DNA from 2 places in the Thalassobacillus sp. C254 genome. Region 2 is predicted to be linked to the other one. Evidence: a T-box and tRNA genes for the amino acid it is inferred to sense, from the RefSeq annotation. Region 2 holds a T-box; the other holds one or more tRNA genes.
The links. The T-box of region 2 lies ahead of tyrS (tyrosine--tRNA ligase). A T-box ahead of a tRNA ligase gene usually reads a tRNA of that ligase, here a tRNA-Tyr.
Positions count from the first base shown of each region.

Region 1: it has a tRNA-Tyr gene. The T-box ahead of tyrS (tyrosine--tRNA ligase) is inferred to sense a tRNA for this amino acid. The anticodon was not compared.

Region 1 is NZ_BAXQ01000012.1:15,692-20,102, forward strand. It holds gene JCM19033_RS23490 (Mur ligase family protein) at 1-39, shown strand, start outside; gene JCM19033_RS23495 (UDP-N-acetylmuramoyl-tripeptide--D-alanyl-D-alanine ligase) at 1-860, shown strand, start outside; gene JCM19033_RS25770 (hypothetical protein) at 881-1,318, shown strand; gene JCM19033_RS12215 (D-alanine--D-alanine ligase) at 1,228-2,097, shown strand; tRNA gene JCM19033_RS12220 (tRNA-Glu) at 2,264-2,338, shown strand; tRNA gene JCM19033_RS12225 (tRNA-Tyr) at 2,440-2,525, shown strand; tRNA gene JCM19033_RS12230 (tRNA-Lys) at 2,542-2,617, shown strand; tRNA gene JCM19033_RS12235 (tRNA-Gly) at 2,723-2,797, shown strand; tRNA gene JCM19033_RS12240 (tRNA-Gly) at 2,804-2,877, shown strand; tRNA gene JCM19033_RS12245 (tRNA-Ala) at 2,886-2,961, shown strand; gene JCM19033_RS12250 (aspartyl-phosphate phosphatase Spo0E family protein) at 3,133-3,300, opposite strand; gene sigW (RNA polymerase sigma factor SigW) at 3,516-4,079, shown strand; gene JCM19033_RS25775 (anti-sigma factor) at 4,098-4,352, shown strand; gene JCM19033_RS25780 (hypothetical protein) at 4,360-4,411, shown strand, end outside.
Region 2 is NZ_BAXQ01000001.1:449,445-453,855, forward strand. It holds gene JCM19033_RS02470 (GAF domain-containing protein) at 1-249, shown strand, start outside; gene rpsD (30S ribosomal protein S4) at 549-1,151, shown strand; partial or broken gene tyrS (tyrosine--tRNA ligase) at 1,282-2,557, opposite strand; T-box leader at 2,820-3,041, opposite strand; partial or broken gene JCM19033_RS02490 (transglycosylase domain-containing protein) at 3,270-4,411, shown strand, end outside.

The DNA.
Region 1 (4,411 bases), on a different contig from region 2:
CTAAGCAAGAGCATGATATTCAGGAAATCTGTGAGTTAGTTCATCACAAATACGGTGTTCTGACTGCTATCGGAGAACAGCATCTGGACACCTTCAAGACTCTTGATAATATTAAGAAAACAAAATACGAGATTGTAGAAACATTGCCTCATGATGGGACAGCGTTTGTCAATAAAGACGATGAGAACATTATGGCATACCAACAAAAAAATAAAGTCAGAACCATGTATTACGGCATTGATGCAGAGGACCTCCATTACCGGGCTACTGATATTACTTATTCCTCAAAAGGAACTCATTTTACCGTTACAAAGTACGATGGAACCTCTGTGGAAATGCAGACGAAGCTGCTTGGCCGTCATAATATTTACAACATCCTCGCAGCGGTAGCCATTGGATCAGAGAAGGGTATTTCCCTTGAAAAGATTGCACAAGCAGTCAAAAAGGCACAGCCTGTTCCGCACCGTCTTGAACTTAAAAAGCCGAATGGAAACATCACGATCATTGATGATGCCTTTAACTCCAATCCGGTTGGTTCAAAGATGGCTCTTGAGGTTCTGGGACAGATGCCAGAATACAAGATTCTGATTACTCCCGGGATGATTGAACTGGGAGATAGAGAGTATGAATTAAACAAAGCGTTAGGGATGCACGCAGCTGACGCTTGTGACTTTGTTATTCTCGTCGGAAAAAAACAAACAATTCCTTTGCAGGATGGCTTAAAGGAAAAAGGGTACCCCGAATCCCAGTACTTTGTAGCAAGAAACCTGCAAGAAGCTTTAGACAAAATGAATGAGCTTGCAACTCAAAAATCAGTGGTTCTTTTAGAGAATGATTTACCCGATACATTCAATGAGTGAGAAATTAGGAGGAAAGCGGCATGAAAACTAGAGTCGGAGTATTTTTTGGCGGTGTCTCTGTTGAGCATGAGGTTTCTGTAATCTCAGCTCTCCAGGCCATCAATGAGATGGACAGCAGCCAGTATGAGGTTATACCAGTATATATAAGTAAGGATCGGAACTGGTATACGGGAGAACAGCTCCTGGATATTGATAAATATAAGGATATCAAAAAGCTTCTTTCAGAGGCTCAAAAGGTCATTGTCACGAAGAATGAGGCGGGCGGAGTTGCTCTGCAGAAAGACCCTGCCCCTAAATTTGGAAAGAAAATAATGGCTGAGATTGATGTAGCTTCCCAATCATTCACGGTACATTTGGAGAAGACGGCGTGCTTCAAGGGTTATTTGAATTGTTTGACCTGCCTTATGTTGGCTGTGATGTTCCATCATCTGCTGTTGGAATGGATAAAATTCTCATGAAGCAGGTATTAAGGGACTCAGGTCTGCCGATTCTTGATTACGTATGGTTTTATAATAGCCAGTGGAATGCAGACAGCGAGGATTTTATCGAAGAGATAGAAGAAAGGCTTCAATATCCGGTAATTGTCAAGCCGGCTAATCTTGGCTCTAGTGTGGGAATCAGCAAAGCAGGAAACCGGGAAGAATTAGAAACAGCTGTAGAGGAAGCCATGGAATTTGCCGCCAAAATTGTTGTGGAACGAATGGTGACCGATATGAAAGAGGTAAACTGCTCTGTCTTAGGAGATTACGAGGATGCAGAAGCTTCCGTTATTGAAGAAGTTCTGAAAACCGAAGAAATCTTGAGCTACCAGGACAAATATCAAGGTGGCGGTAAAGGAGGAGGCGGAGCCTCTAAAGGAATGGAAAGCACAGACCGTATTATTCCTGCAGACATTCCAGGAAACCTTGAAGAAGAAGTGAAAGACCTTGCCATTGATACATTTCAGCTTCTTGGCTGCAGCGGCGTCTCTCGTATTGATTTCCTTATTGATAACAGCGAACAAAGAGTATATATAAATGAAATTAACACCATTCCCGGTTCTTTATCTTTTTACTTATGGGATCCAGCTGGAAAAGACTTCAAGCAGCTTACTCACCAAATGATTCAATTTGCTTTAAAGCGTAAAAGAGAAAGAGAAAAGCTTACGTTTTCGATTGATTCTAACTTATTTTCTTTGCATAGTGCTCAAGGAGCAAAAGGTGGAAGCAAAGGCGGCTCAAAATCGAGTAACCGTTAGGAAAGCTAAAAGAGGCAGCCATCAAAGGCAGCCTCTTCCCTTTTTTTAAAAGAAATAAAGAGATTTTAAATTTTTTCTCTAAAAATAGTAATAACCTATTGATTTATAATATAGTTTGATATATAATATTTTTTGTCAGTGAGACAATATATATTCATTTCAACATGGCCCGTTGGTCAAGTGGTTAAGACACCGCCCTTTCACGGCGGTAACACGGGTTCGAATCCCGTACGGGTCACCACTACTTTTGCTCTCATGGAAGAGGGCTTTGTTTTTTTCTTAAAATATAATTGAGGTTGACATGGAAACCTTAATATGTTTTAATTGGAAGGTATCTTTTTTGGAGGGGTAGCGAAGTTGGCCAAACGCGGCAGACTGTAAATCTGCTCCCTCTGGGTTCGGCGGTTCGAGTCCGTCCCCCTCCACCATTTTATTTATATGGACGAGCCATTAGCTCAGTTGGTAGAGCATCTGACTTTTAATCAGAGGGTCGGAGGTTCGAATCCTCCATGGCTCACCATTTACTTAATAGTTGCCCATTCATGGACGTGTTAGAGTCGGCTTTTTTGCCGACATGTTTTAATATGGTTTACATAAGTACGGATTCTCGTTTGTCTTCTTGCATGCGGGAGTAGTTCAGTGGTAGAACACCACCTTGCCAAGGTGGGGGTCGCGGGTTCGAATCCCGTCTTCCGCTCCATAATCTGCGGGTGTAGTTTAGTGGTAAAACCTCAGCCTTCCAAGCTGATGTCGTGGGTTCGATTCCCATCACCCGCTCCATATAAGAAGGGGCCTTAGCTCAGCTGGGAGAGCGCCTGCCTTGCACGCAGGAGGTCAGCGGTTCGATCCCGCTAGGCTCCACCAATAATGATAACGATCCTTAGTGATGCACTAAGGTTTTTTTGTGTTTTTATACATACCATAGTTCAGGAAGCAAAAGAAAATGAACGCATGTTTAGAGACTGTCATCGGTAAAACAGCTTTCCCAAAGAACAAGAGAAGAAAAAAATATCCCTCAGTCATCACTGAAGGTAATTAATGCTTTGCAAAATAAGAGTCATATTTATTTAATAATGAGTCGAGTTTCTTGCTTAGTTGAACGACCTCGTTGGAGAACAGAGGCTTACTCCACGCTTCTTTATTCAATTGCTCCCTGATCATCTCAATTTCATTGATGAGGCTTTCTTCCGGCACAATCTTCACCTCTTTCTCCACTTTTTCCTAAATATGGTATACCCCCAATTTAGGAAAAGCAAACATTACAAATAGCATATTTTTAAAAAATCTTCCATATGCATATCTTGGTGCGAAAAAAATTTTGGTACAATAAGGAAGATTGATTTTCTTATCGAGATAATGAAACTTTAAAGCTCCTTCTTTCGTAGAAGAAGGACCCGAGCTGGGCGGAGGTTGAGATAATGGATGCCCTGGTAAAACGGCTGATTAAAGAAGTGAAAAACGGGGATCAAGAGGCGTTTGCAGAATTGATCGATCTTTATAAAGATAAAGTATACCAAATTGCTTATCGTATGACAGGAAACGCTCATGAAGCACAGGATGTTGCACAGGAAGCTTTTTTAAGAGCTTATGCCAATATTGAAAGCTTTGATGAGCAAAGGAAGTTTTCTACCTGGCTGTTCCGCATTGCTACAAATTTATGTATTGACCGCTTACGGAAAAAGAAGCCTGATTATTCACTGGATGCAGAGGTGAAAGGTACAGAGGGCGTCACCGGTTACTCACAGGTTGCAGCAGCAGGGCCATTGCCTGAGGAAGAAGTGGTAACTGTAGAAATGCAGGAGTGGATTCAAAAGGAAATTTCTTACTTGCCTCCTAAATACAGGTCAGCTATTATTTTAAGGTACATAGAAGATTTGCCCATAAAACAAATTAGTGACATATTAGATCTGCCGGCAAATACCGTGAAAACTCACTTGCATAGAGGAAGGGAAGCGTTAAGAAAGCGACTTGGCGGCGCATGATGAAGGGAGGGAGTTACCATGGCTTGTGATCACTACCATGATCGAGTGCTAAAAAGATATTTTAACGAAGAGTTAGACGCGAAAGAAAGAGCCTCGTTCTATGAGCACTTAAAAAAGTGCAGCACTTGCCATTCCCATTATCATGAAACAACAAAAACAATAGCTTTTATACAAAGTGCCTCGCATTTAGAGGCTCCTGGCTCTTTCACAGCCAGTGTAATGGAACAGCTCCCTAAAAAAGAAAAAGAGCTGCCTGGAAAAATGGGCGTATAACCACCCGGTGGCTGCAGCCTCTGCTATCTTTCTTCTTTTAATGTCTTCAAGTCTATTTT
Region 2 (4,411 bases):
CCACTTGGAAAAGGTGTGTGCGGAACTGCAGCCGCTGAACGAAAGACTATTAGAGTAGATGACGTGCATGCTTTTCCAGGGCATATCGCCTGTGATGCTGCTTCACGTTCTGAAGTTGTTGTTCCACTGCTCAAAGAAGGAGAATTACTTGGAGTCTTAGATATCGACAGCCCGGAAAAAAACCGTTTTACAGAAGAAGAGACACTCTATCTAGAGGAGTTTGTGGACGTCCTGATCCGTCACCTGTAGTCAGAATGAAGACAACGACCTTCCAGCCTTCTATAAAGATAGTTTTCCAGGGTGATTGACTTTCCTTCTTATTCATTATATAATCTCCCTTGTGTAAAAAAAGACAGCCTGGATAAACTTGATGTGTTAACCCTCATCATTTTGTTCCTCTTAACCCAGCGGCTGAAAACGGGTTGAGGTGTATCAGGTAACCTCTAGCTGTCGAGGCGAAGGTGCATGAAAACAAAATGAGCATGTCAGGAGATTATCATTGTTGTTCTTTTTTCCATAACTTTAAAATATAAAGGGGGAGTCTTTGTATGGCACGCTATACAGGACCATCTTGGAAAAAATCCCGCCGTCTTGGAATTTCTTTAAGCGGCACAGGAAAAGAATTAGAAAAACGCCCATATGCACCAGGTGAGCACGGACCTACTCAACGGAAAAAACTTTCTGAGTACGGCCAGCAGCTTCAAGAAAAGCAGAAGCTTCGTTTTATGTACGGCTTAAATGAGCGTCAATTCCGTCGCACATTTGATATTGCAGGCAAAATGAAAGGTGTTCATGGTGAAAACTTCATGATCCTTCTTGAGTCCCGTCTGGACAACCTTGTGTACCGTTTAGGACTTGCCCGCACTCGTCGTGCAGCGCGCCAGCTTGTTAACCATGGTCATATCACTGTTGATGGTGGACGTGTAGATATCCCATCTTACCGTGTTGCTCCAGGACAAGTTATCGGTGTTCGTGAAAAATCTCGCAACAACTCTGCTATTAAAGAAGCAGTAGAAGCTAACAACTTCGTTCCTGACTTTGTTACTTTTGACGAAGAGAAGCTTGAAGGCAGCTTTTCCCGCTACCCTGAGCGCTCTGAGCTTCCAGCTGAAATCACTGAAGCTCTTATCGTTGAGTTCTACTCTCGTTAATATCAAAAACTGCCATTACGGCAGGTTTTTTCTTTTCAATTCAATAGAAAAATAGAAAAAGGCCAGTATCTTCAGGATTACTGGCTCTTTTTTTCTTTATGAAGGAGCTGGTGAAACGGCCTCCTCTTTTTTAAGCATATTGTATTAAGAAGTATTTCTTCTTCCCTCTTCTAATAATTGTAAACGCTCCATCGATTTTGTCTTCCTGACTGATGGTCTTTTGCATATCCTGGCAGCGGTCACCATTAATGTAGACGGCTCCGTTTTTAATATCCTCTCTAGCTTGTCTTTTCGAGGAAGAAATTCCTGCTTCCACAAGAAGATCAATTAGTCCGTACCCTTCTTCTTCTGCCACAAAGGTAGGAACATCTTTAAAACCTTGCTTGATTTCATTAGCTGTTAAGGTTTTTAAATCCCCTCCGCCAAATAATGCTTGACTGATGTTTTGAGCCTGCTGTAATGCTTCCTCTCCGTGGACAAAGCGTGTGACTTCTTCGGCTAGCCTAATTTGGGCAGCGCGCTCCTCAGGACGTTCTGCTGCTTCTTTTTCTAAAGCAGACAATTCTTCCTCAGAAAGAAACGTAAAATAATTTAAGGAACTTCAATACATCTCGATCATCAGTGTTAATTAAGAATTGATAAAACTCGTAAGGCGATGTTTTTTCAGGATCAAGCCAGATGGCGCCCCCTTCAGTCTTGCCGAATTTCGTACCATCAGCTTTGGTTACAAGGGGAATGGTAAATCCGAAAGCTTCGGCTCTTTCCTCTTCTTCCTGGCCTTTCATCTTTCTGATCAACTCAAGCCCTGCAGTGATATTGCCCCACTGATCACTTCCTCCGAGCTGAAGTTTACAGCCTTTTTCCTCATAGAGTCTGTAGAAGTCATATGATTGTAGTATTTGATAGCTGAACTCCGTAAAAGAAATACCTGTCTTAATTCTTGACTCTACTGATTCTTTTGCAAGCATATAATTAAGCCCAAAATGCTTACCGACATCACGCAGGAACTGAACTACGTTCATTTCACCGATCCAGTCATAGTTATTCACAAGCTCTGCTTTATCTCCGCCATCAAAGCTTAAATACTTTTCCAGCTGCCCTTTAATTCTGTCGCTGTAGGATTTAACTATCTCCTCTTCATTTAGGGTTCTTTCAGCGTTTTTCCCACTTGGATCTCCGATCAGGCCCGTTGCCCCGCCAACAAGAGCCAGCGGTTTATGACCTGCCAGCTGAAAGCGGCGCAGGGTAATAATTGTCAGCAAGTGTCCAATATGCAGACTGTCTCCTGTCGGGTCAAACCCACAGTAGAGCGTTACTTGCTCTTTCTTAAGCAGAGACTCAAGCCCCTCCCTGTCCGTTACCTGGTTTACAAGACCTCTGAATTCTAGTTCCTCTAAAATGTTCATCATCTTCTCTCCTTTAAAAAGTAAGATTATCGGGTATATTATCGGGTATAAGTATAGAAGGATACTTAGTTACAAAGTAGTACATATATCTTCTTCATATGCACAGTTAGCCTTATATGATACTTCTGCACAAACTCCCGTTTATGAGGATAAGGCTGCTGATTACTTTCCTAAGAAACGCCTTATTCGAAAGACAGACAGCGTGCTGTTAGTGCCATCACCTTTAAGAGAGCCAAAAATAATACAAAAAACTCGTCCCAAGACAAGGGACGAGTTGGCCGCGGTACCACCCTTTTTGAAAGCTGAAAGTTCCTGCTTTCCACTTCGTTTAGATATCGGGAACAATCCCGTCCTCTCCCCTGTCAATAAGGGCGAGGAAGCTCAAGAACGTATTTCGCAAAAAGATTTATGTACCAGCTTTCACCAGCCGCCGGCTCTCTGTAACAGGGAAATCTATGCTACTTCAATCTGTCATCACTTCAATATTTTTATGTAGATAATCCTTTTGTACCAAATCTCTAAATGATTGTCAAACTGGTTGTAAAGCCTACTTTCACTTCATGTAGGAATGTATGGTCTATGCTATAATACGATTGATGTTTTTTGGGGGGAATACAAGAATGAAAAGTTTTTTTGAGAGGTTAAATGCAAAAACCGATGAATGGAAAGACCTTCCTGTCGTCAGAGGACTGAATATAACATCTTATGTTGTTTGGAATCTTATTTTAATTTCTTTTTGTCCTTTTACTTATGGGAACGTTTTTTTATTGGGGGAGCAGGTGCCGGGTATTTTGTTTCCCTGGTTGAAGACGAGCCAGCTCGCTCCTTTGACGAAATGGAAGAAGAGCTCTATGACTATGAAGAAACGAGTGAAATTTATTTCGCCGACGAGGTTTACTTAGGAGAAATTAGTTCTGATTTGGAAAGGCGAGATATAGAAGTTGACGAAGTATCTGATAATCTGGTGAATGCTATAATCGCCACAGAAGATGAATATTTTTTCGAACATGATGGTATCGTACCGAAAGCAATCATGCGAGCGACTTTCCAGGAAATCACAGGAGCAGCCAATCAAACAGGAGGAAGTACGTTAACACAGCAAATCGTAAAAAACCAAATGCTTAGCAATGAAGTTTCCTTTGACCGCAAGGCGAGAGAAATAATGCTGGCGATGAGAATGGAAGAATTCTTTGAAAAGGAAGACATTCTTGAAGCATACTTAAACATCGTGCCTTTCGGCCGAAACTCTAACGGACAAAATATTGCGGGCGTACAAGCAGCTGCAGAAGGAATTTTCGGTGTAGACGCTGCTGAACTAAATATTCCACAAGCAGCCTTTATAGCAGGTCTGCCCCAAAACCCTTTTGGATATACCCCGTTTACATCAACAGGTGAAGTGAAAGACAGCTTTGATGCCGGTCTTAACCGCATGCAGACAGTCTTAAACAGAATGAAAGCCAGCGGCTATATTACAGAAGAGGAATACGAGGAAGCACAGGCTTATGACATTGAAGAAAGCCTGGCTGACCCTCGCCCGAGAACATTCGATGAATATCCTTACTTAACTAATGAAGCACAGCGCCGTGCTATCCAAATTATAAGAGAACAATTGATTGAAGAAGACGGCGTGGATTTAGAAGGAATGGACGAAGAAGAACGACAGGAAACAATATTATCCTACCATGAGGATGCTCGAGTGAAACTTGCTAACGGCGGGTACCAAGTGCATACCACTGTAAACAAGGATATTTATGACAACATGCAGGAAGCTGTGGATAATGTTGAATGGTTTGGCCCGGACAGGCAAGGAGAAGATGGTGAAGTGGAACCAGAGGAAGTCGGAGCTGTAATGAT